One region of the Lacrimispora sp. genome, then DNA from elsewhere that is predicted to be linked to it. Evidence: predicted binding sites of a transcription regulator. Region 1 holds the regulator's gene; the other holds the start of a gene.
The links. The regulator NrdR, encoded in region 1, represses ribonucleotide reductase genes. The targets are predictions, from matches to a motif close to CACAANATNTTGTG.
Positions count from the first base shown of each region.

Region 2: a site for NrdR is predicted at 3,106-3,119, ahead of ACLTWA_RS03700 (ribonucleoside-diphosphate reductase subunit alpha). Genes of this name have one in related genera too.

Region 1 covers NZ_JBKVXF010000002.1:853,114-868,561, reverse strand. Annotated here, with positions in the region: gene ACLTWA_RS12335 (DEAD/DEAH box helicase) at 1-699, opposite strand, end outside; gene argS (arginine--tRNA ligase) at 723-2,492, opposite strand; gene ACLTWA_RS12325 (replication-associated recombination protein A) at 2,574-3,899, opposite strand; gene efp (elongation factor P) at 3,974-4,531, opposite strand; gene aroQ (type II 3-dehydroquinate dehydratase) at 4,644-5,072, opposite strand; gene ACLTWA_RS12310 (YqeG family HAD IIIA-type phosphatase) at 5,189-5,698, opposite strand; gene nrdR (transcriptional regulator NrdR) at 5,706-6,158, opposite strand; gene ACLTWA_RS12300 (PRC-barrel domain-containing protein) at 6,243-6,503, opposite strand; gene ACLTWA_RS12295 (DUF975 family protein) at 6,567-7,394, opposite strand; gene ACLTWA_RS12290 (hypothetical protein) at 7,394-7,795, opposite strand; gene ACLTWA_RS12285 (MetQ/NlpA family ABC transporter substrate-binding protein) at 7,948-8,844, opposite strand; gene ACLTWA_RS12280 (methionine ABC transporter permease) at 8,891-9,556, opposite strand; gene ACLTWA_RS12275 (methionine ABC transporter ATP-binding protein) at 9,546-10,568, opposite strand; gene pepV (dipeptidase PepV) at 10,908-12,311, opposite strand; gene ACLTWA_RS12265 (GatB/YqeY domain-containing protein) at 12,330-12,782, opposite strand; gene ACLTWA_RS12260 (peptide chain release factor 3) at 12,833-14,422, opposite strand; gene coaBC (bifunctional phosphopantothenoylcysteine decarboxylase/phosphopantothenate--cysteine ligase CoaBC) at 14,486-15,448, opposite strand, start outside.
Region 2 covers NZ_JBKVXF010000001.1:728,394-743,841, reverse strand. Annotated here, with positions in the region: gene ACLTWA_RS03715 (S8 family peptidase) at 1-994, opposite strand, end outside; gene ACLTWA_RS03710 (N-acetylmuramoyl-L-alanine amidase family protein) at 1,065-2,000, opposite strand; gene ACLTWA_RS03705 (tRNA dihydrouridine synthase) at 2,142-3,077, shown strand; gene ACLTWA_RS03700 (ribonucleoside-diphosphate reductase subunit alpha) at 3,193-5,451, shown strand; gene ACLTWA_RS03695 (ribonucleotide-diphosphate reductase subunit beta) at 5,516-6,559, shown strand; RNA gene ssrA (transfer-messenger RNA) at 6,636-6,977, shown strand; gene ACLTWA_RS03685 (thymidine kinase) at 7,233-7,805, shown strand; gene ACLTWA_RS03680 (hypothetical protein) at 8,023-8,253, shown strand; gene ACLTWA_RS03675 (hypothetical protein) at 8,507-9,058, shown strand; gene ACLTWA_RS03670 (hypothetical protein) at 9,051-9,260, shown strand; gene ACLTWA_RS03665 (MarR family winged helix-turn-helix transcriptional regulator) at 9,642-10,148, shown strand; gene ACLTWA_RS03660 (ABC transporter ATP-binding protein) at 10,150-11,889, shown strand; gene ACLTWA_RS03655 (ABC transporter ATP-binding protein) at 11,890-13,749, shown strand; gene rsxC (electron transport complex subunit RsxC) at 13,995-15,332, shown strand; gene ACLTWA_RS03645 (RnfABCDGE type electron transport complex subunit D) at 15,329-15,448, shown strand, end outside.

The sequences.
Region 1 (15,448 bases):
CTGCCCTTTGTAATCCTCAATTTCCAGAGTACTGCCTTTTATGATTTCAAAAAAGCGGTCAATGTTTGTACGGCTCAGATTTAAAAAGCGCATGACCGGACTGGCGGAAAAAGAGCCTTTCTGAAACTGCTCGTGATGTTCTAAATAGGTATTTACAACTTCCATGACAAATTCCAAAAGAGGACGGCTTTCTTTTCGAAATACCGTAAGGCTGTGATGGAAGGATAGATTCTTTCCGTATTCCACATAAGTCCCGTTTGCCACTGCTTTTACAAAAGCAGATAAATCCTTGATCATATAAAGCCGGTCTTTTCCCAGCTTAAATTCCAGCTTCACGTCCCTGCGTCCGGCCATCATGGCGACAGAAAGTTTTATCTGCTCTCCCTCTTCTTCGCTCATGATTCGGGCCACCTCCCGGTTGGTATATTCCCGGATCATGGCTCTGGCCTGCTGGGATGTGGTTACAAGCCTGCCCTGGTTTTCCTTCTCATGCTCCTTATAAACGGAAAAAAGAGCCTGACAGTGGGGACACATCCCCCGGTAGGAATTCCCCTGGGCGCAGGAACAAGAGTAGTCAATTACCTGACTACCCTTGATATGCAGACTTGCCTTATATTCATTTCCCTGATCCTCAACTACTGCTCTGACGCCTGATTCACCTTTCCAAAAGGTATTGACCGTCATATGTGATACTTTCATTAACCCTCACATCCGTTCGCCGTTTACATTCGTTCCGGTGCTTCAATTCCTAACACATTGATGCATTCATTCAACACATCCTTCGTAAGGCTGATCAAGCGAACCCAGGAAGCCTGCTGTTTTTTATTTTCTTCGGAAATAATCTTTGTGTCATGATAAAACCGGTTAAACGCATTGGCAAGCTCATAGATATATTGACATATTTTATGGGGTGCAAGCTCTGTAAAGCTTGTTTCCATAATTTCATTGTAGCGGGAAAGCTGCAGCATCAGATCCTTTTCAGCCCCTGAAACCGGCGGAAGAATCTGCGCTTCCTCCTCATACTTATCTTCCAGGCCCTGGTATTTTGTAAGGATTGATTTGATCCGTACAATGGTATAAAGGATATAAGGTCCTGTATTACCCTCAAAGGACACAAAACGCTCCATATCAAATGCATAATCCTTAGAGGCCTGATTAGACAAATCGCCGTACTTTAGAGCCGCGAGTCCTACAATCCTGGAAGTCTCTCTGGCCTCATCTTCTGAAACCGTTCTGTTTTCCACGATTTTTTCATAAGCTGCCTGGCAGATATCCTCAATCATGGTCTCAAGACGCATTACACCGCCGTCTCTTGTCTTAAACGGCTTTCCGTCTTTCCCATTCATGGTTCCAAAGCCAAGGTGGGACATCTTCCTGTCGGGAGCTGTAAAACCTGCCTTTTTTGCCACACGGAACACCTGTACAAAATGAAGTTCCTGACGCTTATCCGTGACGTAGATGTACCAGTCGGGCTTAATATCCCGCTCTCTTTCAATAATCGTTCCAAGATCAGAGGTAGAATAAAGAGCCGCACCATCGGACTTCCGAATAATACATGGGGGAAGTTCTTTGGTATCGCCTTCCTGAGCAATGTCTACCACCAGTGCTCCCTGGCTTTCATAAGCAAGTCCTTTGTCCTCCAGTTCTTTGATCAGTCCCGGAATATATGGCTCGGCATCGCTTTCTCCCTTCCAGAGATCAAAGGAAACATTAAGACTGTCATAGTTCTTCTTTAAATCTGCTACGGAAACACGAAGAATATGCTGCCAGATGGCGCGATATGGCTTATATCCGTTTTGAAGCTTTAAGGTCGCATCATGCGCTCTTTTGCTGAACGCTTCATCTTTCTTTGACTTCAGGCTTGCAGCCGGGTAAATTTCCTCCAGCTCGCTGATGGTAAAGGGCGGTTCTTTGGGGTACTCTCCTTCAAAAGATTCATCAAAATAAGGAAGCTCCGGTTTTCTGTCCTTTAGTTCTTCGATAATCAATCCCATCTGCAGACCCCAGTCTCCAAGATGGACATCACCGATGACATGATGCCCCAGAAAACGTCCCATTCTCTTTATGCTTTCTCCAATGATTGCAGGCCGTAGATGGCCTACATGAAGAGGCTTCGCCACGTTGGCTCCGCCGTAATCTACCACAATGGTCAACGGATTTTCCACCTTTTCACATCCGCACTGGTCTTCCCCTGCCATTCCGTTCATATAGTCTGCCAGATAGCCGGAATCAAGCTTTAAGTTGATAAATCCCGGCATCACCGCATTCACTTGCGCAAATACACGGCTGTCAGCAAGTTTTGCCACCACTTCTGCTGCAATATCAAACGGTTTCTTTTTATATACCTTGGCTGCTGCCATGGCTCCGTTGCACTGGTACTCGCAAAGATCCGGCCGGTTGGATAAGGTAACCTTCGCATAGGCTTCCTCATATCCACAGTCCGCAAATGCAGCCTTCATCTCTGCCGTAATCAAATCAAGAATCTTTTTCATCCGTTCCTGGTCTCCTTTTTCTATATCCAGATATTTCTAAGCTAAATACTAATTATATTACAATTAAGGTTAAAAATCAAATTATTTTGCATGGTTTCTCCGCCATTCTTTGATTTCCTTCCAACGTTTTCCTATGGTTTCTTCCTGTCCCTCTTTGGTGGGATTATAATACTCCCTGTCTGCCAAAGAATCCGGAAGGCACTGCATTGCTGAGAGTTTTTCCACCCTGTCATGCGCGTATTCATAGCCCTGGCCATAATCCAGTTCTTTCATTAAATCCGTAGGCGCATTCCGGATCGCAAGAGGGACCGGCTCTGCCAAGGTTTGATACGCATCCTCTTTGCATCGGTTATAGGCCAGATATATGGAATTGGATTTGGGAGCCATGGACAGATAAACAACCGCATGAGCCAGATTCACATTGCATTCCGGCATTCCGTTAAAATGGCTGGCCTGATAAGCGGAAACTGCCACACTGAGAGCCTGACTGTCTGCCATACCAATATCTTCACTGGCAAACCGGATCAAACGCCTGGCTACGTACAAAGGATCTTCTCCTGCTTCCAGCATACGTGCAAGCCAGTAAAGAGCCGCATCCGGATCACTGTTTCGCATCGACTTGTGAAGGGCAGAAATCAGATTATAATGTTCCTCTCCATTCTTGTCATACAGAAGGGACTTGCGGCTTATACACTGCTCCAGCACCGCTTTTGTTACAGTAATTTCTCTGGCACTTATTTCACCGTTTAGCACTGCCATCTCCAGCGTATTTAAAGCGGTTCTTGCATCACCGCCGGCAAATCGGGCAATGGCATATAAACTGTCTTCTTCGATACCGATTTTCTGATCTCCAAATCCGTCTTTGCTTTTTAATGCATGACGGAGCAGTTCCACCAGATCCTCTGTGGAAAGTGCCTGCAAAACAAATACCTTGCATCTGGAAAGCAAAGCGGCATTGATTTCAAATGAGGGATTTTCCGTTGTGGCTCCAATCAAAATGATACTGCCCTTTTCCACGTATGGCAAAAAGGCATCCTGCTGGGCTTTATTGAACCGGTGGATCTCGTCCACAAAGACCAGGGTATGAAGGCCCACTTTCCGCTCCTTTTCTGCCTGCACCATCACTTCCTTTATTTCTTTGATTCCGCTGGTAACCGCACTGAAATCTACAAAGGCTGCTTTGGACCGTCCTGCAATGATCCTTGCAAGAGTAGTCTTCCCCACTCCCGGAGGGCCCCAAAATATCATGGAACAGATGCGGTCCTGATCAATCATCTGCCTTAACACTTTTCCTTCTCCCAGCAAATGCTTCTGACCTGCAAACTCTATGAGATCCCTGGGACGCAGTCTACTGGCCAAAGGACTGTTCTTCTCCTGCTCCTGGTCAAACATGGACAACTGTTCCATCATTAAGCCCTCACTTTCCTGAATTCTTTATAATAGCAAAAAAGACCGGGCTTCCCGGTCCTTTTTCATTCTGATTAAACTCTGGACATATATTCACCAGTACGTGTATCGATTTTAATCTTATCTCCCTGCTCTACAAACAGAGGAACATATACAACGGCTCCGGTCTCAACAGTAGCTGGCTTTGTAGCTCCCTGTGCGGTATCTCCCTTAAATCCCGGCTCGGTATCTGTAATCACCAGCTCCACAAATAATGGAGGCTCTACAGAATATACTTTACCATTGAAAGAACATACCTTAACGTTCTCATTCTCTTTCACAAACTTCAATGCATCACCGATCACGTCAGGACCTAATGCCACCTGCTCGTAAGTATTTGTATCCATAAAGTTATGAAGATCTCCATCGGCATACAGATACTGCATATCTACTCTGTCGATTCTTGCCTGTGGGAACTTTTCTGTCGGGCGGAATGTGCGTTCTACAACGCCGCCGTTTACCACATCTTTAATCTTTGTTCTTACGAATGCAGCACCCTTTCCAGGTTTTACGTGCTGGAACTCCATAATCTGATATACAGTACCCTCGATCTCCAATGTGATACCGTTTCTAAAATCACCCGCTGATATCATAAATGATATTCCTCCTTGAATTTCTCTTCTTAACCTTTTATATTCTATACTATAACAAACGCATTTTCAACCGTTTTTTTGCAAATATCTCCATTTTCTTACCCATACAGGGCTATTTGCCTGTTAAAAAGTCCATAGCCAGAGCATAACCTTTCAGTCCCAGACCAACAACTTGTCCGGTGCATACCGGCGCTGTTACAGATAAATGACGGAATTCCTCCCTCTTATGGACATTGGATATATGCACTTCGACTTTTGGGATTTCTATTGATGCCAAGGCATCCCTTAAAGCATAGCTGTAATGAGTAAACGCTCCGGGATTTATAACAATCCCTTCCGTTCCGTTATGATAAGCTTCCTGAATCTTATCAATCAGTCCGCCTTCGTAATTGCTCTGATATATCTCCAGTTCATGGCCTTCTTTCTCCGCTTTTTCTGTAAGCAAGGAGATCAAAAACTCATAGTCTTCGGTTCCGTAAATCCCTTTTTCACGAATTCCCAAAAAATTCAAATTCGGTCCGTTCAATATAAGTATCTTCATATTTTAAACGCTGCCTTTCCTCACAGTTCTTTCTTTCAGGCAAGGCAGCTTTTAAGATTCCTTTTTATTATATCCCTAAAAGCGGTCTTTTACCCTGCAGAATGTTCTTTAAAAATTTATTTAATCCTTTTTTTATCCCTGTAGTAGAAATATAACACAATGGCTTCGAGAGCCCTCTTTAACACAATCTGGATCTCTTCTTTTGGATTCATGGGCTTTACCAGTATGCTGTGTATTCCGGCTCTTTTTGCGCCATACACATCTGTAAAAAGCTGATCACCTACAAAAACCGTATTGTTCACATCAGTTCCCATTAATTCCATTGCTTTCTGATAGCCTTTCACACCAGGTTTATTCCCGCGAAATATATACCTGGAACTTCCGACTGCCCTGGCAAAGGAGGCCACTCTCGGTTCTTTGTTATTAGATAACAGACAGGTCTCAAGCCCTGTTTCATGCAAACGCAGAAAAAGCTTTTTTGCTCTTTCATCGGCAGGCGCTCCATGAGGAACCAGAGTATTGTCGATATCGAAAATCACACCCCTGATTCCGCGCTTATATAAGCGCTCAAAGGGTATGTCATACGTGGACACCACGTCTTCATCCGGATAAAATGCCTTTAACATAAATCTCCTACTTCTTTAATAGTTTTCCTATTTCTTCTATAAATGTATTTACATCTTTGAATTCCCTGTAGACGGAAGCAAAGCGGACGTAAGCCACTTCGTCTATTTCCTGCAGCTTCTTCATGACAAGTTCCCCAATGACGGTGCTTTCCACTTCCTTTTCTTCACGGTTAAACACCTGAGTCTCTACCTCATCGACCATAAAATCAATCTGCTGGGAGGACACCGGCCTCTTATGGCAGGAATGAAGAATTCCTGATTCTATTTTCGAACGGTCATAAACCTCTCTGGAACGATCCTTTTTAATTACCATGAGAGGCATGGTCTCAAGCTTCTCATAAGTGGTAAAGCGTTTTCCGCATTTTTCACACTGCCTGCGCCGCCTGATGGAACTATTGTCATCTGCTGGTCTGGAATCAATGACTTTTGTATCTGCTTCATTGCAAAATGGACATTTCACGCCTCTATCCTCCTGTCTTACGGACTCTGTTCTTATTATGTATATCATAACTTACATTCCACAGATTCGCAAGCCCATCTTCTACTATATCCCGCATTTTTCCGTTGCTTTATCCAGATCCACATTAACGAGGATTATATCCGGCCCAACCTGCCTGATATCACAGAAGGGAATGACATATTCTTTTTCCCTAACCAGAAATCCACAAAAGCATCCGGGACCGGGCACAATAATGGCTAAAAGACACCCGGACTCCATATCAAAATCCACATCGCCCACATATCCAAGACGTCTGCAGTCACAGATATTAATTACTTCTTTTGTCTTGAGATCAGAAATGCGCATAGAATACACCTCCTTACTGCTTAGTGTATTCTATGCGCAAAAAAGCCGTATGACACGGTTTTATCACTGATTTCCCTGATTCCACATGGATTCATAAGAAACATCCGGCTGGTCATAACCGGTTTTTGGCGCCTGCTCCGATTTTAAATCCAGGTAAAACTCTGTAAATGTAGCATGAGCATAGGGCAATATCCAAAGAAAGCCAATGCCTAAAGAGAGATATCCCAATAACACCATTCCAGTAAAACTCAGATAAATATAAAAGAGACGCCCTTTGTTCCCTCTCATCATCTCAGCGCTTTCCCGGATGCTTTGAAACACTCCCTTATCCGTAGCTTCGATTAATATATACATGGACTGGGATAAATAAATGGAACTGATGATGGCACCTGCCAGCAGTACAAAATACATCAGAATCAGGAGAACTACCATCACCGGCATATAATCTGTGATAACCGCAACTACAAACACAATGATGTAAGGGATGGCACATACAACCCCGATCAGCATCTGGGCCATATAAAGGCCTAAAAACTTCAAAGGTTTGTTTTTCAGCCCAAACAGCAGGTCTGAAAAACCGGGGTTTTGTTCTGTACTTATGTTATAATAAAGTTTCATAATTCCCGGCATTAAAAGCCCCATAGCCCCCACCAGAATAATGGAAAAGAAAATAATTACGAGCTGCATTATGATAAATCCGGCTCCAGATTCACTTCCTCCGGCAAACAACGCCGTATTCGCAACGCCCACAAACAGAGCAATCATAAAATAGATCAAAAAAAACACGGACAGAACGGCAGAAGCAATAAATTCTGTACCGACACACAAGCCATATCTGCCTTTCAGTCTGGCCTTCGCCCGCCTTTTAAGTTCTGAAGATGTGGTTTTCATTAAAAAGCACCTCCTGTCTCAAATTCACCGGCAACAGCAAATATGATCAATACGATTCCCAACAGCATTGCCATCACCATACCGATGACCGAGGTAATTAAACCGGCCTTTGCATAACCCTCAAACCGGTCTTCCGTCTTGGAAAGAAGCCCGAATAAGATTCCCAGGCTTCCAAATATCAAGCCTCCGTAGCAACAGCAGGAAGTAACGATACCTATAATTCCCATAACCAGAGATGCCAGGGCCATATTGCTTTGAGGGGACTTTACCGGCTGACTTGGAACCTCCTGATAATTCCAGTCTCTTTTCACTTCTTCCACACTGAAAGAATCCGGACGGGTCTCCTCTTTTAATCCTTCAGAAGGTTCCTTATGATATTCGTTTTGATTCTCCTGATCCATGTATTATCAACTCCCTTTTTGTCATAATATAAAGATTATACAATAAATCTCAGAATCTGTAAAACTAATATTTTCACCGGACTCATTTTCAAAAAAAATGCTGCGGAACAGGCAAGTGCATGCTCCGCAGCGTTTTTTCAATCAGATATGATTTAGAAGGAGGGAACAACCGCTCCGTCATAGGTATCTTCAATAAACTTCTTAACCGTATCGCTTGTTAAAGCTTCTACAAGCGCTGCTGTTTTCTCGCTTTTTTCCTCTCCCTTACGTACTGCAATAATGTTGCTGTAGCGGGTGGCTGCGGTAGACTTTGCATCTTCTACTGCCAATGCTTCAGATACCTTTAAGCCTGCTTCAATGGCATAGTTGCCGTTAATAACTGCAACATCCACATCACCCAAAGAACGGGGAAGCTGAGCTGCCTCTACCTCTATAATCTTAAGGTTTTTATCATTCTTAACAATGTCATTTTTGGTAGCCTCAAGTCCAACGCCTTCCTTAAGTTCGATCAGCCCATTGTCTGCAAGCAGAAGAAGTGCTCTTGCTTCATTGGAAACATCGTTAGGAACTGCAACCTGAGCACCATCTGCCAGTGCATCAAGAGATGCAGTCTTGCCTGCATAAATGCCGAATGGTTCATAATGAATGGAAGCAGCACTGACAAGCGTGGTCTTATTTTCCTCATTGAACTGATCCAAATATGGCTGATGCTGAAAATAATTGGCATCCAAATCCCCGGAATCAAGAGCCAGGTTTGGCTGTACGTAGTCCGTATATTCCTTTATTACCAGGTCATATCCTTTTTCTTTTAACACTTCCTTTGCAGCATTCAAAATCTCTGCATGAGGTGCCGGGGTTGCCCCAACGACGATCTTTTCTAAATCCCCGGCAGACTCTGCTTTGGAATCTGCTGCGGCTGAATCTGCTGCGCTAGTTGCTTCTGCTGTCGTTTCTGCTGTTGTAGCAGGCGCTTCGCTTTTTCCTGAACATGCGGTCAGAGCACCTGCTGCAAGCAAAGCTGCGGTAAGAACGTAAAGTGATTTTTTCATAATTTCTTCCTCCTTGAATTTTATATGGTAACGCCTTTGGCTGTTACTATTTGATTCTCTTGTCGCTGATTCTGGAAAGTTTCATTCCCGCTTCCTGAATGATCTGTACAATAATAACCAGTATTACCACGGTTGCAAACATCATTCCGGTCTGGTAGCGGTAGTAGCCGTATTTAATAGCAATGTCTCCAAGTCCGCCGCCGCCTACAAACCCTGACATCGCGGAATAACTAAGTATAGTGGTCACAGATAAAGCCGCTCCTACCAAAAGAGAGGGCTTTGCCTCTGGCAGGAGAACCTTCCATATAATCTGCAGCGTGGATGCTCCCATGGATTTGGCGGCTTCAATCACTCCCGCATCCACTTCTTTAAAGGAAGATTCCACAACACGGGCCACATAAGGAGCTGATGCAATGACTAAAGGTGGAATAACCGCTTTTGCGCCCAGAGTGGTTCCTACAATGGCTTTTGTAATGGGAATTACCATGATCAGTAAAATAATAAACGGCACGGAACGGAGAAGGTTAATGACCAGCCCCAGGATTCTCTGAAACCACGGAACCGGATAAATGCCGTCTTTATCCGTGACGATGAGAATGATTCCCAGCGGAATTCCGATCAGATAGGAAAAAAAGGAGGAAGTAAATGTCATAAACAGAGTCTCCCATATCCCCAGCTTTAACATATCAACAGTAGCTGCATCAAATACCATAATCCTTCACCTCCTCATGGGTTATTTCTGCTGTTCTTAAGTAATTTAATATGCGCTTCTGGTCCACTTCATCTTCCGGAAGCTGAATAACCATCTGCCCCATAGCGGTTCCGTTAATATCTTTTGTCTCCGCATGGATGATATTGACCGGTACTTTGCAGGCAAGAATCATGTTGGATAAGACCGGTTCAAAGGATGAACGCCCGTCAAAAGTGATTCTCACCATCTTTGACCGGCCGAACTGTACGGCATGTTCAGCTGCCTCTCCTAAAATAAGCTGCCGCCCGATCTTTGATTTGGGGCCGGAGAAAATATCTGCCACACTGCCTACCTCTGCAATGTGGCTCTGGTCTATGATTGCCACCCTGTCACAGATCGCTTCTATAACAGCCATCTCATGTGTGATAACCACCACCGTTACCCCAAGATTCTTATTGATTTCCTTTAAAAGCCCAAGTATGGATTTGGTTGTATTTGGATCAAGAGCACTGGTAGCTTCATCACAAAGGAGAATCTTCGGATTGGTAGCCAATGCTCTGGCGATAGCAACTCTCTGCTTCTGCCCTCCGGAAAGCTGGGAGGGATAAGCCTTTGCCCTGTCCTTTAGCCCGACCAGTTCAAGCAGTTCCATGGCCCGGTCCATTGCTTCCTTCTTCTGTGCATAAGCGATCTCTAGAGGAAAGCATACATTCTGAAGTACATTTCTCTGAGACAATAAGTTAAACTGCTGAAAGATCATCCCCATGGACTGTCTGGCCAGCCTCTGCTCCCGCGGTCTCATGGCAGATAAGCTTTTGTTTTCAAAAAGTACCGTTCCTGAGGTGGGTACCTCCAGATAATTGATACAGCGGACTAATGTACTCTTACCGGCTCCGCTTAAGCCGATTATTCCAAAAATCTCTCCCCGCTCTATGGAAAGATTGATATCGTCCAGTGCTTTAATGGGACCACTGACCGTATGAAATTCTTTACCAAGCCCTACCAGTTCAATAATTGGTTCTGCTGACTGCATGTGTTCCGTTTCCTTTCTTTTAGGTACAAAAAGGCCGCAAGTCCTGCACAGACTTGCGACCTGATAATTCCCGCGTTTCGCTGCTACTGGCGAATTCAATCACAATCCATACAAATGAATTTCATTATCGGTTTTTTACGCACTCTGACTTACAACACATCATCATACACGTGCCGTTTATCCGATCCATATTCATCTGCATAGCTTTTGAATGATTCATGGCAGCTACTCCTTCCCCGATTCCTATAGTGAAAGTAGGAATTACTTTATGAGGCGTATTTTACGCTTTCTTCCTATATTTGTCAATACTATTTTAGAATATTGAAAAATTTCAGAATCTTAGGAACAAAGGTCTACAATTACCTGTGCAAATATCTTGGCACTTACAACAAGTTCGTCTACAACGGCAAATTCATCAGCCCCATGCATCCGGTTATCTGTCTCCGGCATAGAAGCTCCGAACGCGACCCCGTTCTTTAAATCATGAACATAGGTTCCGCCACCCATGGAAACACATTCGCCCTTGCGTCCGGTATATCTTTCATAGACATTTAAAAGGGTTTTCACAAATTCCGAATTCCCATCTACATGATGGGGAGGTCTCATGGAATCATTATGAAGAGTGAAGCCCTTTGCGGCCATATTCTTTTTGACAACCTGAAGGACATTTTCTTCTGTGGAACAGATGGGACAACGGCTGTCAAAGGTTCCTTCCAAACAGTCATCCGTTATCTTCAGCAAACTAAGGGCCAGAGTCAGATCCCCGGAAATCTCATCGCCCATTGCAATTCCCAGCGCCCTTCCGCAGGTATCACCGTGAGGAATCAGTTCCAGAAGATTCCGCATCATGGAAACCTGAGGACATTCCGCCAGAGGAAGTTTTACCAGATAATCCAAAAGTCCGGTCAGCGCATTGTTTCCTTCCTGAGGAACGGAAGCATGGGCGCCTTCACCAATTGCCGTTACAGAGGCATTCCCATTCTCCATCTTGATTTCAAAGCGAATTCCTGTATTCTTCGTACATTCCTCTGCAATCTTCACTAAAACCGCTTCTTCCACTCCGGCCACGACCGCACTTGCCTTACCAGGTACCACATTGACCTTGATTCCGGCATCAAGGCTTACCAGCTTTGGAAGCTTGTCTGAAGGAGTAAATCTGGCTGTAAAATGACCATTCAAGCCTCCCTTTTCCGTATTCACCACCGGGAAAGCACCGTCCGGAGAAAATGTCATGGGTGCTTCCTTTTCCACTGCATAATAATGAGCGATATCCGAACTGCCGCACTCTTCATCGGTACCCAGAATCAACCGGACATTCTTCTGAAGAGGAATCTTAAGTTCTTTTACGGCTCTCATGGCATAAAGAGCTGCCACTGCCGGTCCTTTATCATCGGAGGTTCCCCGGCCGTATAACTTTCCATCCTTTACCACCGGTTCAAAGGGCTGAGTCTCCTTCCAGCCTTCTCCTGCCGGAACCACATCAAGATGCGCCAGAATATCAAGCTGCCGCTCCTTATCATTCATATCCACGGTTCCCACATAGTTGTCGTAATTGTTAATGGAAAACCCATAGGACTCTGCCATATTAAGAGCCTCTGTAAGCGCTTCAAAAGCACCAGGTCCAAAGGGCATCCCTTCTTTATAAGGCATTTTTTCACTATTGATCCTGCATAGGGTACAGATATCTTCGATCATTTCCTGCTTATGCGCCTCAATATATGCTTCTATTTCCTTCTTATACATAAACAACGCCTCTTTTCTTTACTTCATCATTCCTGCCAGAACTTCATTCACGACCTTGCCGTCGGCCTTTCCTTTTACCTTTGGCATCAGGACTTTCATGATCTTTCCCTTATCGGCTGCCGTGGGCGCTTCAATCCCCAGTTCAGCAAGAACCGAAAGAATGATCTCCTTAATCTGATCCTCGCTCATATCTTCAGGGGCAAATTCCTTATAAACAGCGATGCGGGCTGCTGCTTCTTCCCGTATGTCATCCCTGTCTGCAGGCGCCAGTTCATAAGTCTCCTGGGTCTGCCTGATCTCCTTTTTCACGATTGCATTGGCTTCTTCTTCTGTAATCGGAGTATGATCCTTCTTATCGATCTCAAAATTTTTCAGTGCTGCGAGAAGCATGGATAACGCATCTTTCCTCTGCTTGTCTTTTGCTTTCATGGCTTCCACCATGGCTGCTCTTACTTCATCAATTTTACTCATTGTACTTCCTCCTTCAATGATCTATATTCCCGGTCTTTCCATTCCAATATCTAGTTATTGCCAAATTCAGAAAGTTCCAGTCCCGGATTACGCTCCAATACCATTCCCACACTCCAGCTGTTCACAAACAAAAGAAGAGGATTGTCCTTTAAATCCTTAATCCGCTTCATATCAGATGTTCCCTGGATCTTTGCCACATCAACTTCATTCTTATTCACGATCCAGCGGATATATTCATACGGAAGCTTCTCAAGCTTTACTTCCACATTGTATTCATTCTCCAGACGGTAAGTCAGAACCTCAAACTGGAGTTCTCCCACCACGCCCACAATGATTTCTTCCATACCCGTATTGAATTCCTGGAAAATCTGAATGGCTCCTTCCTGAGCGATCTGATTCACACCCTTGATAAACTGCTTTCTCTTCATGGTATCAATCTGACGCACTCTGGCAAAGTGCTCCGGAGCAAATGTGGGGATGCCCTCATATTCAAACTTTTCATTGGACTTGCAAAGAGTGTCTCCAATGGAGAAGATCCCCGGATCAAATACGCCGATGATATCTCCTGCATAAGCCTCTTCCACAATCTTACGGTCCTGTGCCATCATCTGCTGAGGCTGAGATAACCGGAGTTTTTTTCCGCCCTGAACATGATTCACTTCCATTCCTGCTTCAAATCTGCCGGAAACAATTCTCATAAATGCAATCCTGTCTCTGTGGGCCTTATTCATATTGGCCTGAATCTTAAAAACAAAAGCAGAGAAATCTTCTTCAAACGGGTCCACCACTCCGGTGGTCGTAAGCCTTGGCAGAGGAGAAGTCGTCATCTGAAGAAAATGCTGTAAAAATGTTTCAACACCAAAGTTTGTCAGTGCAGAACCGAAAAATACCGGAGATAAGTTTCCTTTGCTGACCCGCTCCATATCAAGCTCATCACTGGCACCGTCAAGCAGCTCGATCTCATCCATCAGCTGTCTGTGGAACGCTTCGCCGATCAGATCATCTACGCCCGGATCTCCCAGCCTGACTTCGGTAGATTCCACTTCCTTTTGTCCGCTCATGGCTGCGCGGTAAGTGGTTATGGTTTCTTTATAACGGTCGTAAACGCCTTTGAATTCTCTGCCGCAGCCGATAGGCCAGTTGACCGGACAGGTGCGGATTCCCAGCACGTTTTCAATCTCATCCATCAGTTCAAAAGGATCCCTTGCTTCCCGGTCCATCTTGTTGATAAAGGTAAAAATAGGAATATGGCGCATAACACAAACCTTAAACAGCTTGATGGTCTGTGCCTCCACACCTTTAGACCCATCGATGACCATGACCGCAGAGTCAGCTGCCATAAGTGTACGGTAGGTGTCCTCAGAGAAGTCCTGATGCCCTGGCGTGTCCAGAATATTTATACAGAATCCGTCGTAATTAAACTGCAGCACGGAAGAGGTGACGGAAATACCTCTCTCTTTCTCAATTTCCATCCAGTCAGATACTGCATGCTTGGAACCTTTTCTTCCTTTTACCGTACCGGCCAGATTGATCGCTCCTCCATAAAGAAGAAACTTTTCTGTCAGTGTGGTCTTCCCGGCATCTGGATGGGAAATGATGGCAAATGTTCTTCTCTTTTTAATTTCTTCCGCTATATTCACAAAAATAATTCCTCCAATTATACGTCTAAGTCCTGTCTATTGTAGTATGATTCCTGTCATAAGTCAAGATTCACTGTCCATAGAGCAAACCATTCCGTCAGCAGGAAAAATCTCGTTAAGAAGCCTGTGAGCAACTTCCTCCTTGGTCATCTTTTCAAGCTCCAGTTCTTTCTCCCTGGTAATAATGGTCACTACATTGGTATCTGTCCCAAAACCGGCTCCTGCCGTTTTCAGATTATTGGCTACGATCATATCGATATTTTTTTTCTCAAGCTTTGCCCGGGAATTTTCCAGCATATTTTGTGTTTCCATGGAAAAGCCGCACAGGAATTGGCCGTTCTTCCGGTGGCTGCCCAGCCACATCAGAATATCGTCTGTCCGTTCAAGCTCGATCTGCATGTCTCCGTCCCGTTTCTTGGCTTTTTCCGTTCCTGCATGTCTGGGGCGGTAATCAGCCACTGCTGCTGCTTTGATAATGGCCTCCTGATCCTCATAGCAGCCAGTCACCGCATCAAACATCTCCCTGGCGCTGGTTATCTCAATAACATTTACAAAGGGCGGCTTTTGCGTTCCGGTTCTTCCTGTGATAAGAGTCACTTCTGCTCCTCTTAAGGATGCTGCCCTTGCAATGGCATATCCCATTTTCCCGGTAGAGTGATTGGTGATAAACCGCACCGGATCAATGGCTTCCATGGTCGGGCCTGCGGTAACCAGAATCCTTTTTCCGGTTAAATCCTTTTTATAAGCAGCTTCTTTTTCTATATATTGAAATAATATCTCCGGTTCCGGCATCTTGCCTGCTCCCGTATCTCCGCAGGCAAGATAGCCGACTGCAGGATCAATCACTTCCATCCCATAAGCTGCACATCTCTTTAGATTATCCTGAACCACAGGGTTTTCATACATGTTTGTATTCATGGCCGGTGCAATCATTTTTTTGCATTTGCATGCCAGTACGGTTGTCGTCAGCATATCATCCGCCATGCCATGGGCCAGCTTTGCAATTACATTGGCACTGGCCGGTGC
Region 2 (15,448 bases), on a different contig from region 1:
TTGGCGAAGAGATATCAATGGTAAGTCTGGCAGGAGAGTAGGACCAGATTTCCATGGAGAACATGGTGTCACTGCTTCCCACCCGAAGTTCCATATCATTATAATAAGGAGGGGCAGCAGTTGAATTAAAATAGTGTCTCTGGGCGTTTCCTTCATTGCCTGCAGACACGGAAGTTCCAATACCCGGCAGTAAGGTAAGGTGGTCTAAATAAGCACTGGTGGCGCCTCTTCCGTCATGCCCGCCCTGACTGCTTCCCATGGCAATGCAGATAACCAGAGGACGATTAAAGCGGGCAGCTGTATTGACCGCATAACGGGCACCAAGAATAATGTCCGATTCCTGATAACAGAGGGCTGATTCCGGCACGAAGTAGATTGCTTTCAGACTTTGCTTTGCTTCTTTCAATTTTACTATTATAAATTCCGCCTGGGGAACTACGCCGCTGAAGGATTGTTCCTGATTGGGACTCCCTGCCAGAATGCTTGCTATAGCCGTACCGTGGCCGTTGGGATCTGTTGTGGGAACAATGGAGAGGGGATCGTCGGAATTCAGCGCTTCATTGATCTGTTCTTTGCTGTATTCCGATCCGAAGTTAAAATCAACCGGAATTGTGCCTGTCTGTACGGTCTGATCCCAAATGGAGAGAATTCTGGATGTTCCGTCACTGTTTAAAAATGCAGGATGCCGGTAATCAATACCAGTGTCGATAATGGCCACCAGTACCCCGCTTCCAAAAAGAGCAAGGCTGGGATTTTGCTGTACTGTATTAACGCCGGACTTCTCCAGACTGATGGTAGATGTCAGAGCATAGAGTGTAGGGAAACTGCTGTAAGGATGCCGTCCTAAGTCACAGGGATTAGCATTGCCGGTAGGAATATGAAGCAGAGAATTTACCCGATTCAAGTATGTAATATTATCACCGGTGTCGTAGGTAGGAGCTAAGGCAGTACTGATTATGAGATCATAGTAATCGTTATCTAATATTTTTGACAAAATCAACCCCCCTGCCAGTTTTAGCAAAGCATATGCTATATTTTATGCAGGAGGGTTTTGATTATGAGTTTTAGCTGGTGCTTTGCAAAGAAACAGCCGGTCCGGCCGGTATCTTGGACTCGCTGCTGGCCCCTTGGGGAGCCTGGGATGTATCAACCGTCTGCGCAAACGTATTTTTTCCAGCTTTTTGTAAATATTCAATGATTCCCTTTGCGTCAGCTTCGCCCAGGGCTTTGTAGTTTTCCTCTGTGGAAAGGAATAAAGTCAGATCACTGGTGTGGTTTATAAAACCGTGTTCAATGATAAACCCCCGGATACCATACATCTGGGAATAACGTGGAATGGCATAATAGTCTGCCAGACTTCCATCTGCAAAGTGAGTTCCGTTCTGAGAATCCCTGAGGATCAGTCCCCGGTTATGAAGGCCCAATGCACTTAACTGGTTTAAAATGGTTTTTGCAGCCTCCTGTGACTGAAGGGCCAGTTCGTTGTTGTAGCGGCCCGCCTTTGGAGCCATAGAGCTGACGCCATATGCATTGCAGGTGGTTCCGTTGCCGGGAGCCGCATCCACATGCTGGCTGACAAAAAGATCGGCATGAACCGAGGCTGCAAAGGCGGCCCGCTGTTCCAGTGGAACGGTCTTTTCGGCACTGTCTTTGGTTAAATAGACCGTATAATCTGAGTTCTGTTCCAGATACTGTTTGGTATAAGCTGCGATCTTCATGGTGATTTCATCTTCGTAATATTTAACTCCGTTATATTCAAAGCTGCATCCGGAGTAGTGGCCCTGTGTTTTTCCGTGGCCGGGGTCCAGAACCACTACCAATTTTGAAGAATTGGATACGCCGGGCCCGATTTGAGGAGCCGTTGTTTTCGTAACAGGAGGAGCAAAAGCAGGTCCGGTTTCTTCTTCCGCCCGGGCAGGAGCGGAAACGGTGGTGGAAATCAGTGCAGCCAGTAAAAAGACCCTGACAGAGGCCGTAAAAACATTCTTTAATTTGATCATGACAGATCCTCCCGAATAATCGCATTTTGTCTCATATTATAGCACTCCTTAGAAGGTTTTGTAAACGGCCTTCTATGCATTCACCCAATGTTATGATAAAATAATTTCACAGAGCAAAAGCAGGAAAGAGAGGCTTTACTAATGAAGTATTATTTTGCACCCATGGAAGGAATCACAGGGTATGTTTACCGGAACGCCCATCGCAAATTTTTTAAAGATGTGGATGTGTATTACACTCCGTTTCTCGTACCGACTCAGAACCGGGTGTTTTCTTCCAGAGAAAAAAATGACATTCTGCCGGAGCACAATGAGGGATTATATCTGGTTCCCCAGATTCTGACCAATAAAGAGGAAGATTTCCTATGGGCGGCACAGGAACTAAAGATGTATGGTTATAAAGAAGTCAATTTAAATCTGGGCTGTCCGTCTGCCACAGTCGTTTCCAAAGGAAAAGGTTCTGGTTTTCTGAGCGATCCGGACAAGCTGGATCATTTTCTTGAAAAAGTATTTTCTGACATTGATATAGGGATTTCCATTAAGACCAGAATCGGGAAGGAGCATCCCGATGAATTTCCCCGGCTTCTGGAAATCTTTAATAAATATCCATTACAGGAGCTGATCATTCATCCCCGTGTTCAGAAGGACTTTTATAAAAATGAACCTGACCTTTCTGTATTTAAAGCAGCGGTTACAGAAAGCAGAAATTCTCTTTGCTATAATGGAAATATATTTTCCCCGGAGGATTATAAGCGATTTACAGATGCATTTCCGACCGTTGACCGTGTTATGATGGGCAGGGGGCTGGTGACAAACCCTGGCCTGGCAGGAGAAATTAATAAAGATGAAGTTATGAATAAACGGTTGCTGAAAGAGTTTCATGATGAGGTGCTTGCCGGATATGAAAGGGTGATTTCCGGTGACCGGAATGTGCTGTTTAAGATGAAGGAATTATGGGCCTATATGATACAATGCTTTAAAGACGGAGAAAAGCATGCAAAAAAAATCAGAAAGTCCCAGAACCTTGCGGATTATCGTTCTGCTATCGCTGCATTGTTTGAGGAATTGGATTTAAAATAGAATATTTTGTACTTGAGAGGTTGAAATAAACTATATCTTGTGGTATATTCTTCCTACGACATATAATAACAGTTATTGGTATTGATATTAAACAATAGATTGGCAGGAATAATCGATGGATATGAAACATGGAGAACAGGTACTTTTGGAGTATTTTAAAGACATACCGGAGTTTTCGGCAGTGCTTTTTGGCATTCAGTCCACATGGACCGGTCCCGCCTATGGCATTGAACTTCTTTCTGATAAGTTTTGCTCATTTTATAAGAGCGAAGAAAGTATCTCCCAAAGGCTTAAGATTCTTACGCAGGCAGCGGTAGAGCTGACCACTCAGGAAGCACCGGACTGGGAATATATAGGAGCAAGATTTTTGATGCTTCAATTTGAATTATCTTTAAAGGAGGAACTTCTGCGGCAGAACATCAGAAGCTTTTACGATAAGATATGCTATTTGACAAAAGAAGGGCTTTATGGAGACTATATTCTAAAGCATTACCGGAAAGAAGAGATTGACCGCTATGAAGGGTATCTGGATCCGGAAAGAAACCATCTTCTCAACTACTCCGGTCTTGAGCTGCTTTTAAGCCGTTATGTTATCCGCAGTCATCAAAATATTCCGTTAGAGACGCCTCAGGAGATGTTCCTTGGGATTGCCATGCATCTTGCAATGGAAGAAAAAACAGACCGGGAGGGCTGGGTGAAGCGGTTCTATGACATGTTAAGCACTTTAAAGGTCACAATGGCTACGCCTACGCTTTCCAATGCCAGAAAGCCTTATCATCAGCTTTCATCCTGTTTTATAGATACGGTTCCGGACAGTCTTAACGGGATTTACCGGAGCATTGACAGCTTTGCCAAGGTCAGCAAGTTCGGAGGCGGCATGGGGCTTTATTTTGGCAAGGTACGTGCGGCAGGCAGTAGCATTCGCGGCTTTCAGGGGGCAGCGGGAGGTGTGATCCGCTGGATCAAACTGGCCAATGATACGGCGGTTGCGGTGGATCAGCTGGGGGTACGCCAGGGAGCCGTAGCCGTATATCTGGATGTCTGGCATAAGGATTTGCCAGAGTTTCTTAACATAAGGACCAATAACGGAGATGACCGGATGAAGGCTCACGATGTTTTCCCTGCGGTCTGTTACCCCAACCTGTTTTGGAAAATGGCAAAGGAAAATATAGAGGGAGACTGGTATCTTATGTGCCCTCATGAGATTCTTACTGTAAAGGGCTGGGCCTTAGAGGATTTTTATGGAACCCAGTGGGAGGAACGGTATCGTGAGTGCGTGAGTGACAGCCGGATACAGAAGAGAATCATTCCGGTTAAAGATATTATCCGTCTGGTGTTAAAGAGTGCGGTGGAAACCGGCACCCCCTTTGCGTTTAACAGAGACATTGTAAATGAAGCGAATCCAAACAGTCACAGCGGCATTATTTACTGCAGCAATCTATGTACGGAAATCGCCCAGAATATGAGTGCTGTGGAAGAAGTGGAACAGCGTTATGAGACGGTAGACGGAGAGACTGTGGTGGTTACTGTTACGAAACCGGGAGACTTTGTGGTCTGCAATCTGGCAAGCCTGTCTCTTGGAAATATTAATTTAGATGATAAAGACGAATTGACTCAGTTGACAAGAAGTGCTGTCAGGGCACTTGATAATGTGATTGATTTGAATTTCTTTCCTGTACCATATGCAAAGCTGAATAATCTTCGCTATCGGCCCATAGGACTGGGCGTAAGCGGTTATCATCATATGCTGGCAAAAAATCAGATTTCCTGGGAGTCAGAGGAACACCTTGCATTTGCCGATCGGATTTTTGAAGCAATTAATTTTGCTGCGATTGAGGCAAGCTGTGATTATGCGGCAGAAAAAGGCTGCTATGAAAAATTCCCAGGCAGTGACTGGCAGACCGGTGCCTATTTCACAAAACGGGAATATAGCTCCCCGGAATGGGAACGGCTTCGGAAAAAGGTTGCCTCCCAGGGCATGAGAAACGGCTGGCTCATTGCCATTGCACCTACAAGCAGTACCAGTATGATTGCCGGTACGACCGCAGGACTTGACCCGGTCATGAGCAGATATTATATGGAGGAAAAGAAGAATGGACTGGTTGTGCGTGTAGCTCCGGATCTGTCTCCGGAAACTTTCTGGAGATATAAAAATGCTCACCTGATTGATCAGAAGTGGTCCGTTCGGGCAGCAGGTATTCGTCAGAGGCATGTGGACCAGGCGCAGAGCATGAACCTTTATATCACGAATGATTATACCCTGCGTCAGGTGCTGCAGCTTTACATTCTGGCATGGGAATGCAAGGTAAAGACTATCTATTATATACGTTCCAAAAGTCTGGAAGTAGAGGAGTGTGAGGTATGCTCCAGCTGATCGTTCAGCCATTGTAAGAAAGCTTATAGAAGAAACAAAAAACAGGAGGGAGCGAGGCGAAAGTATGGAACAATTGAAAAAAAGACCTCTTTTTAATCCGGATGGAGATATTGATGTAAGAGAGCGCCGGATGATAAACGGCAATACCACCAATCTGAATGATTTTAACAATATGAAATATTCCTGGGTAAGTGACTGGTACCGTCAGGCCATGAATAATTTCTGGATTCCGGAAGAAATCAATCTGGGCAGAGATACGAAAGACTATCCTCTGCTCAGCCCCTCAGAGCGGCGGGCCTATGATAAAATACTGTCGTTTCTGGTGTTTTTAGACAGCATACAAACTGCCAATCTTCCGGCAATCGGTGAATATGTGACTGCCAACGAGATCAATCTGTGTTTATCCATACAGACCTTCCAGGAAGCGGTCCACAGCCAGAGTTACAGCTATATGCTGGATACCATCTGCGAACCGCAGACAAGGAATGAAGTGCTTTATCAGTGGAAAAGCGATCCTCATCTTCTCCAGCGGAATACATTTATCGGAAATCTGTACAATGAATTTCAAAAGGATAAAAGTGCATTTGCTTTTATGAAAGTGGTAATTGCCAACTTTATACTGGAGGGAATATATTTTTATAGCGGATTTATGTTTTTTTACAATTTGGGCCGGAATCATAAGATGACCGGTTCTTCCCAGGAAATCCGGTACATTAACCGGGATGAAAACACTCATTTATGGCTTTTCCGCAACATGATTCTGGAGCTTACAAAAGAAGAACCTCAGTTATTTACCCCGGAATGTGTGGAAATCTACCGCGGCATGATAAGAGAAGGCTGTGAACAGGAGATTGCCTGGGGCTGCTATGCCATCGGTGACGAAGTCCCCGGATTAACGAAACAGATGATTACGGACTATATCAAATATTTAGGAAATCTGCGATGTACAAGTCTTGGCTGGGAACCCCTGTATGAAGGACATGAAAAGGAACCGGAAAGCATGTCATGGGTCAGCCAGTACAGCAATGCAAACCTTATTAAAACAGATTTTTTTGAGGCAAAAAGTACGGCTTATGCAAAAAGCAGTGCATTGATTGATGACCTGTAACTGGAAATGGACTGGCCTTGACAAACTATTTTTTTCATGTTAGTATAAATTTACTCTGAAGAAAGAGTACCAGTCAGGGGCAGTACTGGTTTCGACAGGGACTATGCAGCTGGTGAAGCTATCCGCATGCGATGCGTTAAATGGCAAACAAAATATAAACGCTAACAATAATAAATTAGCTTTAGCTGCTTAATGCAGCTTGTCGGCCTTAAGGCACTCACACTTTAAGATCCCGGCATCGACGATGTGAGAAACGACGTATACAAAGCTTTGAGTATGCGGACGTATTATGAAGCTACTGAAGTTGTCAGGGTGTCAGTTCCCGGACAGCGGAGGGAATGTCAATAAACTGACTATGATAGTAGAAGAACAGGGAATTAGTTTTTGGACACGGGTTCAACTCCCGTCTGCTCCACTCTAAAAGTCTAGTAGATGCTAGGCTTTTTTATTTTCGTGTTGCATATTATATGAAGAAATATGATTTTACTTTCTGTTTGAAAAATCTATCTTTCTATATCCAAGTTTTGATATTGTTGGATTCGTATTCTCATAATTATTTCCAATAGCATAAATCCATTTGCTAAAAATTAAATGCTCCAAAGCATGGTTCTGTGGTATAGTAATAGAAGCATTTTTTAAATGTGGAAGAAAGGTTTTTGTTAAGGAGAAAAATATGGCAAAGTTGTATTTTAAATATGGTGCAATGGGAAGTTCCAAGACCGCCAATGCGCTGATGACCAGGTATAGTTATATGGAAAAGGGAAAGAAAGTACTGCTTGTAAAGCCTGATGTTGAAACCAGAGATGACATTAAGAAAATCAAATCACGAATTGGTTTAGAAGCAGAATGCATTTTGTGGTCCGAATTGGAAACCTATCATCCGGATACAATCAAACAGTATGATGTGATTATTGTAGATGAGGCACAATTTCTTTCAGAGAGTAATATTGATCTGCTTGCCGAATTTGTGGATTACTATCAGATTCCGGTCCTGTGCTACGGACTCCGAACAGATTTTACTTCCCATCTCTTTCCCGGTTCCAAAAGGCTTATGGAACTTGCAGATGAAATTGAGGAATTAAGAACCGTCTGTTGGTGCGGTAATTCTGCAGCTATGAACGCCAGGATCAATAAAGACGGTAAAATTTTAAGAAGCGGTAAACAGATTTTATTGGGCGCAAATGATAAATATGTACCGCTGTGCCGGAAACACTATAAGGAAGGAAAGATTAAAGAGGAGCTCTGAGCGGCTTTTCACCATGCAATAATCAGTGATTCAATACGGCATGGGTCAAGGTTACTGCAAAATCGATAGGTTTTGTTGAAAAATCAATCAATCATTACTCACAATGAATGGATGGAAAAATTTACCAGTACTTATTTCCCCTTTTTTTCTTGATTTATAAATATATAATTGTTAATATATGGGAATAATTATTGATATTATAAGGAGATATTTGTATATGCCAAGAGGAGTAAGAAAGTCATCAATTGAAAGGCTTCAAAAAGAATTAAACGATGTACAGGAATCCATTCTGCAGTATAAAAATTCCATTACTGCATTGAAAGAGAAGGAAAAAGCAATTCAGGAGAAAATTGAAATGGAACATTTTAAGGAAGTTTCCTCCATTCTGGATGAACATAATATGTCTCTTACAGATTTAAAAGAATTGCTTATTTCCAGAGAAAAATAGAATTATTGATTTTCAGGCCGAAGACTCTTTTGTTTTCGGCTTATTTTGTCTGTGTTTGGTTATTTTGGTCAAGTTCTTTTCACGTTTTCGGCAAACCCGGCATATCTTGAATCATATGATAATATGTCAAAGGAATTACAAGACAATGCGCAGGGAGAAAAGGTTGCGGAAATGTTCGCTGGATAGAACGATGTATAACCATTACAGAGAGCTATTTAAAGATAAAGGGTTCATAATATTCCGGGTGAGAGGAATGCTTTATTATAACCGGACCGTAAAGATGGAGCCCCAAATTACAGCACGGGTCATGGAAACTGCCAGACAGGCAGGAATGGGAGTGGCAGGAGCAAAATACCGTGTGAAATCCAGAAAATCCTATTTTAAGAAAATAGGAAGAAAATGTAATCCCAGAGAAAAGGGGTATGAGGTAAAAGACATACTGAGATATACGTATACCGCTTCCGGGGAAGAACTTGTGGAAAAAATTTTAAAAGTTATTGAGATGTATTCAAATTCAGGTTATAATACGGTTGAAATCAAGAATTACTGGCTTGACGGACAAAATCCATACAATGGGATCAACACGACTGTGCGTTCTCCGGAAGGGCTGACTTTTGAGCTGCAGTACCATACGCCGGAAAGCTTTGAAGTGAAGAATGGAAAGATGCATGAACTATACGAAAGGCAAAGGCCAATCAAAGACGTAAGCAGTAGAGCGTACATAGAACTGGGTGATCAGATGTTTGAATTATCAGATTCTATGGAAATTCCGAAGGGCATAGAAAAGGTGAGATCGCATGAATGAAATAAGATTTTTGAAATTGACCGATTATGACAATCAGGGAACTGTGATAAAGCAGGAAGGAAGACAGTTCTTTGGGTATGAACATGGAGTGTGGGTAAGGCGGGGATTATCGCTTGGGTATTTTTATCCGGATGCTCCCGAATTTGAATGCTACGAAGTAATAACAGAAAAAGAAGCAAAAAAACTTCTGAATGCGGAATAATGCCACCGGTTATAGACGGTTGGTATGATTCCGCGTTCTTTTTCTTTTTATTCCCATAACAGGCAAACAATACATAGCATGGCTTGCGTCCGGTTTTATTTTTCGTCATTGTATTTGTATTTTAAAAATTTATACCTATTTATTACATGTAAGCTTGTAAATGGGTTATCATATTACCGCTATAGATATTATGAAACCGTTATTTTGTTAAAATAACGAGTGGTTGTGTTGCGTTTTTTGTAGAAATACACAAAAGTTTAGATAATTTTTATCAAAAAACCATAATTTGTTTCGTTGCATTTAAATTCATACAGTGTTATACTCTCATATAGTTAATTAGCTAATTATTAATATGCTAACCGAAAGGGGGGTATTCTATAAATGAAATCAATGTGTGGAATGGATGACGAAGGCACGGAGAGTCCTCTTTCCTTGCGTAAAAATGTAATGAGGGGATATCTGAGGATCATGAAGCTGCACCGTTCGATTTTGGAGTCGCGCTTCAAGCAGACGAAGGTTTTCCGCAGTCAGCACCAGATTTTAATGATGCTTTCAGATCATAATAATGCATCCCAAAAAGAACTGGCAGAACGCCTTTATGTTTCCACAGCTACCATAGCAGTTACTGTGAAAAAGTTAGAAAAAGGCGGATTTATCACCCGGATCACAGATCAGGAAGATAACCGGATAAACAAGCTTTGTCTTACAGAAAAAGGAAAGCATATGGTGAAAATCAGCCGGGAATATTTTTCAAATGTGGAAGCACAGATGTTTCATGACTTTTCAAAAGAAGAATTGATTGTCATGGAACAATTTTTAAAACGTATATATGATAATTTATCTCAAATACCTATGGATAAGGACATGGCAGAAAGAGAGGATTTATAACTTGAAACGATACTTTAAATATATAAGGCCGTATCTGAGTGCATTTATTCTTGCACCGCTGCTGATGCTGACGGAAGTTTTTGGAGAAATACTGCTTCCAAAGCTGACTTCCATGATTATCAACAACGGAGTTGCGGGAAGAGATGTGGGATACATTATGCGTGTTGGCGGAGTCATGATAGTCATTGCCGCGATTATGGCAGCAGGGGGAATTGGAGGCGCTTATTTTTCGTCAAAGGCATCTATTTGCTTCAGCACGGATTTAAGAAAGGATATTTTCCATAAAGTCCAGCAGTTTTCTTTCAAAAACATTGATGAGTTCAGTACCGGATCTCTTGTCACAAGACTTACCAATGATATCCAGCAGATTCAAAATGTTATCATGATGAGTCTCCGTCTGATGTTCCGTGCACCTGGAATGCTGGTTGGCGGTCTGATTATGGCCTTTCTGATGAACCGGCAGCTGGTGCTAATTCTGCTTGTGGTAATTCCATTGCTGCTTTTGGCTATTTTCATTATATTAAAGATAGCATTTCCGCGGTTTGAGGCGATGCAGAAGAAGATTGACCGCCTGAATTCAGGGGTGCAGGAAGCGTTGACGAATGTGCGGCTAGTCAAGTCTTTTGTAAGGGAAGGCCATGAAGCGGAAAAGTTCAAGGAAACGAACAGAGATTTAAAGGAAGGCAGCCTTGCAGCTATGAAAATCGTCATAGCGACAATGCCTGTCATGATGCTTGCAATGAACATCACGACTGTTGCCGTCGTCTGGTACGGAGGGAATTTAATCATCGCAGGGAAAATGCCGGTAGGAGATTTAACGGCATTTACTATCTATATAGTTCAAATACTGATGTCCTTGATGATGCTTTCCCTGGTTTTTTTACAGTCCTCCCGTGCGTTGGCATCCTTAAAACGAGTGAATGAGGTTCTGGATACAGAAATTGATCTAACGGACGAACATGCGGCACAAAAGTCAGCGGTGGTGACCAAAGGAAAGGTAGAGTTTCGTAATGTCAGCTTCCAGTATGCAAAAGGCACAGAGGAGATGGTCCTGAAATCAATTAATTTTACGGCGGAACAGGGCGAAACCATAGGCATCATTGGTTCTACAGGAAGCGGAAAAACATCTCTGGTACAATTGATCCCCCGCCTTTACGATACGGACGAAGGACAGGTGCTGGTCGATGATATTGATGTGAAGGATTATTCCATCAGAAATTTAAGAGAAAGTGTTGCTATGGTATTACAGCAAAATGTTCTGTTTTCCGGAACCATTGAAGAAAATCTCCGCTGGGGAGATGAAAATGCAACCATGGAAGATATTATTCAGATGGCAGAAAGTGCGCAGGCCAACGGGTTTGTATCCGGTTTTACCGATGGATATCAGACAGATTTAGGCCAGGGAGGTTCCAATGTATCCGGAGGTCAGAAGCAAAGATTGTGCATTGCCAGAGCCTTGTTAAAGAAACCTAAAATACTGATTTTAGATGACAGTACTTCGGCTGTTGATACGGCAACAGAAGCGAAAATCCGTGAGTGTTTTCAGACGACCTTAAAAGATACCACCAAATTCATAATCGCACAAAGAATCGGTTCTGTGGAACATGCAGATAAAATTATTGTACTGGACGAGGGTGAGATCGTGGGCATGGGATCACATGAAGCGCTTTTGGAGTCCTGTGAGGCTTATCAGGAAATCTATTATTCCCAGCGGGACCGGGAAGAAAAGGAGGGTGCATAAATGGAGAATCAGCAAAGGATTGAAAGCTTAAAGAAGCGTTACGGACGATCTGTACCACCCCCAAAAAGTAACGGTGCCATGGGAAGAAAAGAGATAAAAACAGGAGCTCCGAAAAATACAAAGGCAACAGTAAGGCGTCTCCTTTCCTATTTAAACGAATACAGGCTTTTTATGGGAATTGCGCTTATCTGTGTCGTTGCAGGAACGTTATCGCAATTGGCAGGTTCCTATATGCTCCGGCCACTCATCAACGAATACATTGCCCCCATAGACGGCACCAGAGGGAATGTTTCCGGCCTGTTCAGAGGAATTGCAGTCATGGCATCGGTGTTAGCTCTTGGTGTGGCTGCAAACTATATACAGTCCAGAATCATGCTGACAGTGGCCCAGAATGCACTTCAGAAAATAAGAGATGATCTTTTTGAAAAAATGCAGACCCTTCCTGTGCGGTTTTACGATACAAACAATAACGGTGATCTGATGAGCCGCTTCAGCAATGACGTGGATACCATCGGTCAGATGCTAAGCAATACGCTGGTTCAGCTTTTTTCAGGTGCGCTCAGTATTGTTGGAACGCTTGCTTTGATGATTTATACAAATATATGGCTGACCCTGGTGACCATCATCATCGTTCCTATCATGGTAAAGGCCGGTAAATCCATAGCGATGAGAAGCCAGAAGTATTTCACGGCTCAGCAGGCTTCCCTTGGGGCGGTCAACGGTTATATAGAAGAAACGATCAGCGGCCAAAAGGTAGTTAAGGTATTCTGCCATGAAGATGTGGCAGAAGAAGAGTTTGAAATTTTAAATGAAGATTTGAGAAACAATATGATCCACGCCCAGTTCTTTGGAGGAGTCATGATGCCCATTATGGGCAATCTAAGCCAGTTAAATTACACATTGACTGCCTGTGTGGGAGGACTTTTGTGTGTACTTCGTGGATTCGATGTCGGAGGACTTACGGTATTTTTATCTTTCTCCAGACAGTTCAGCCGTCCCATCAATGAGATCTCCATGCAGGTAAGTAATGTATTTTCCGCACTGGCAGGTGCTGAACGGGTATTTGCTATTATGGATGAGGAACCGGAACCTGCAGACGATAAAGATGCAGTGGTTTTAGAACCAATGAAGGGATATGTGGAACTGAGCCATGTGACCTTTGGGTATAATCCTGACAAGATGATCTTAAAGGATATCAGTCTTTATGCCAAGCCAGGGCAGAAGATTGCCTTTGTAGGTTCAACCGGAGCCGGAAAAACCACGATCACAAACCTTCTTAACCGTTTTTATGATATTCAAGGCGGTGAAATCACCATTGACGGGCAGAATATCCGCCACTTAAAGAAGGAAAATCTTCGTAAAAATATTGCAATGGTACTTCAGGATACACATCTGTTTACAGGAACCGTCATGGAAAATATCCGTTACGGACGGCTGGAAGCAACAGATGAAGAGGTCATAGAAGCAGCAAAAACAGCGTCGGCATACTCCTTTATCATGAGACTTCCAGCCGGATTTGACACGGTTTTAGAAGGAGACGGCTCCAATTTAAGCCAGGGACAGAGGCAGCTTTTAAACATTGCAAGGGCAGCCATTTCAAAAGCTCCTATCCTGATTCTTGATGAAGCTACAAGTTCCGTAGATACCAGAACGGAAAAGCATATCGAACGAGGCATGGACCAGCTGATGAAGAACCGCACCACCTTTGTCATCGCACACCGTTTGTCTACTGTCCGCAATGCCGATGCAATCATGGTACTGGAAAACGGAGAGATCATCGAGCGTGGAGACCATGATGATTTGTTAAAGCAGAAAGGAAGATATTATCAGCTTTATACAGGAGCTGTGGAATTAGATTAATGAATAATTTATATATGTGATAGGACAGGAGCATGGAAGCGTTTTATCCATGCTCCGATTTTTATTGAAAGATAACGCAATGGTTTTCAGAAAAAAGGAATAGAAAAAAATGTATTAAATAAAATATGATGGGAAATAAATTTTAAAGACAGTCATTGGTTGGTTAAAGGATTCACATTGTTTCGTGTAATAAAATATGGTATACTGATTAGAACGAAAGCGTTTATAGAGAAAGGGGGAATTAGATGGGCTTACCTACATTTAAGGGAGGCGTTTATCCTTATGAGGGAAAAGAATTGTCAGAGAATAAACCGGTAAAAGTGCTCCAGTCAAAAGGTGAGATGGTTTTTCCTCTGGCCCAGCATATTGGTGCGCCGTCAAAGCCTTTGGTGGCAGCAGGAGACCGGGTTTTGGTCGGTCAGAAGATCGGTGAGATGGACGGTTTTATTTCTGCCTGTGTGATCAGCTCTGTTTCAGGAACCGTGAAAGCTATTGAACCAAGAAGGGTAGCCAGTGGTTCTATGATACTGTCAGTCATTATAGACAATGACGAAGAGTACCAGGCGGTTGAATCTTTTGGATCAAAGCGTGACACCAAAAACTTATCAAAAGATGAGATACGAAATATTATCAAAGAGGCAGGCATCGTAGGATTAGGCGGAGCAGGATTTCCAACTCATGTAAAGCTGTCTCCAAAAGATGAATCAAAGATAGATACGATTATTGTAAATGGCGCGGAATGTGAGCCATATCTGACATCGGATTACCGAATGATGATAGAGGAGCCGGAAAAGCTTATTGAAGGACTTCAGATTATTCTAAAGCTTTTTGACAATGCAAGAGGCGTGATCAGCGTGGAGAATAACAAGCCCAAAGCAATTAAAAAATTACAGGAACTTGTAAAAGACAGACCACGGATCTCGGTTCTTCCTGTTAAGACAAAATACCCCCAGGGTTGGGAAAGAACCCTTATATATAGTGTGACAGGAAGAAAAATAAACTCGGATATGCTTCCGGCAGAAGCTGGCTGTATTGTGGATAACGTGGATACAGTGATTTCCATATATAATGCGGTTGCAGAAAATATTCCGCTGATCCGCCGTATTATTACGGTATCAGGAGATGCCATACAAAATCCTCAGAATTACAACGTAAGGATTGGAACCAGTTACCAGCAGCTGGTCGAAGCTGCCGGCGGATATAAGGCGGAACCGAAAAAATTGATTTCCGGGGGGCCTATGATGGGACAGGCCTTGCCTGATACCAATATTCCTGTTACTAAAGTTTCCTCTGCACTCATCGCCATGGCGGAAGATGAGGCTTTAAAAGCCCCTGCCACCCCATGCATCCGCTGCGGAAGATGCGTTCGTGTATGTCCGAGCCGTGTGGTTCCTCAGAAGATGGTGATAGCAGCAGCTAATTCTGATATGGAACGGTTTATAAAGCTGAATGGAATGGAGTGCTGCGAGTGCGGTTCCTGTTCGTACATCTGTCCTGCAAGAATTCCGCTCACGGAAACATTTATAAAAACGCACCAGATGATTACAGCGGGTGAAGATAACAAAAGGGGGGAGAAAAAATGACAAATATATTAAGCACTTCTTCATCACCTCATATCAGAAATCAGGTAGCCACACCGAATATTATGTATGATGTTGCCATTGCCATGATTCCTGCTTCTGCATATGGCATCTACCAG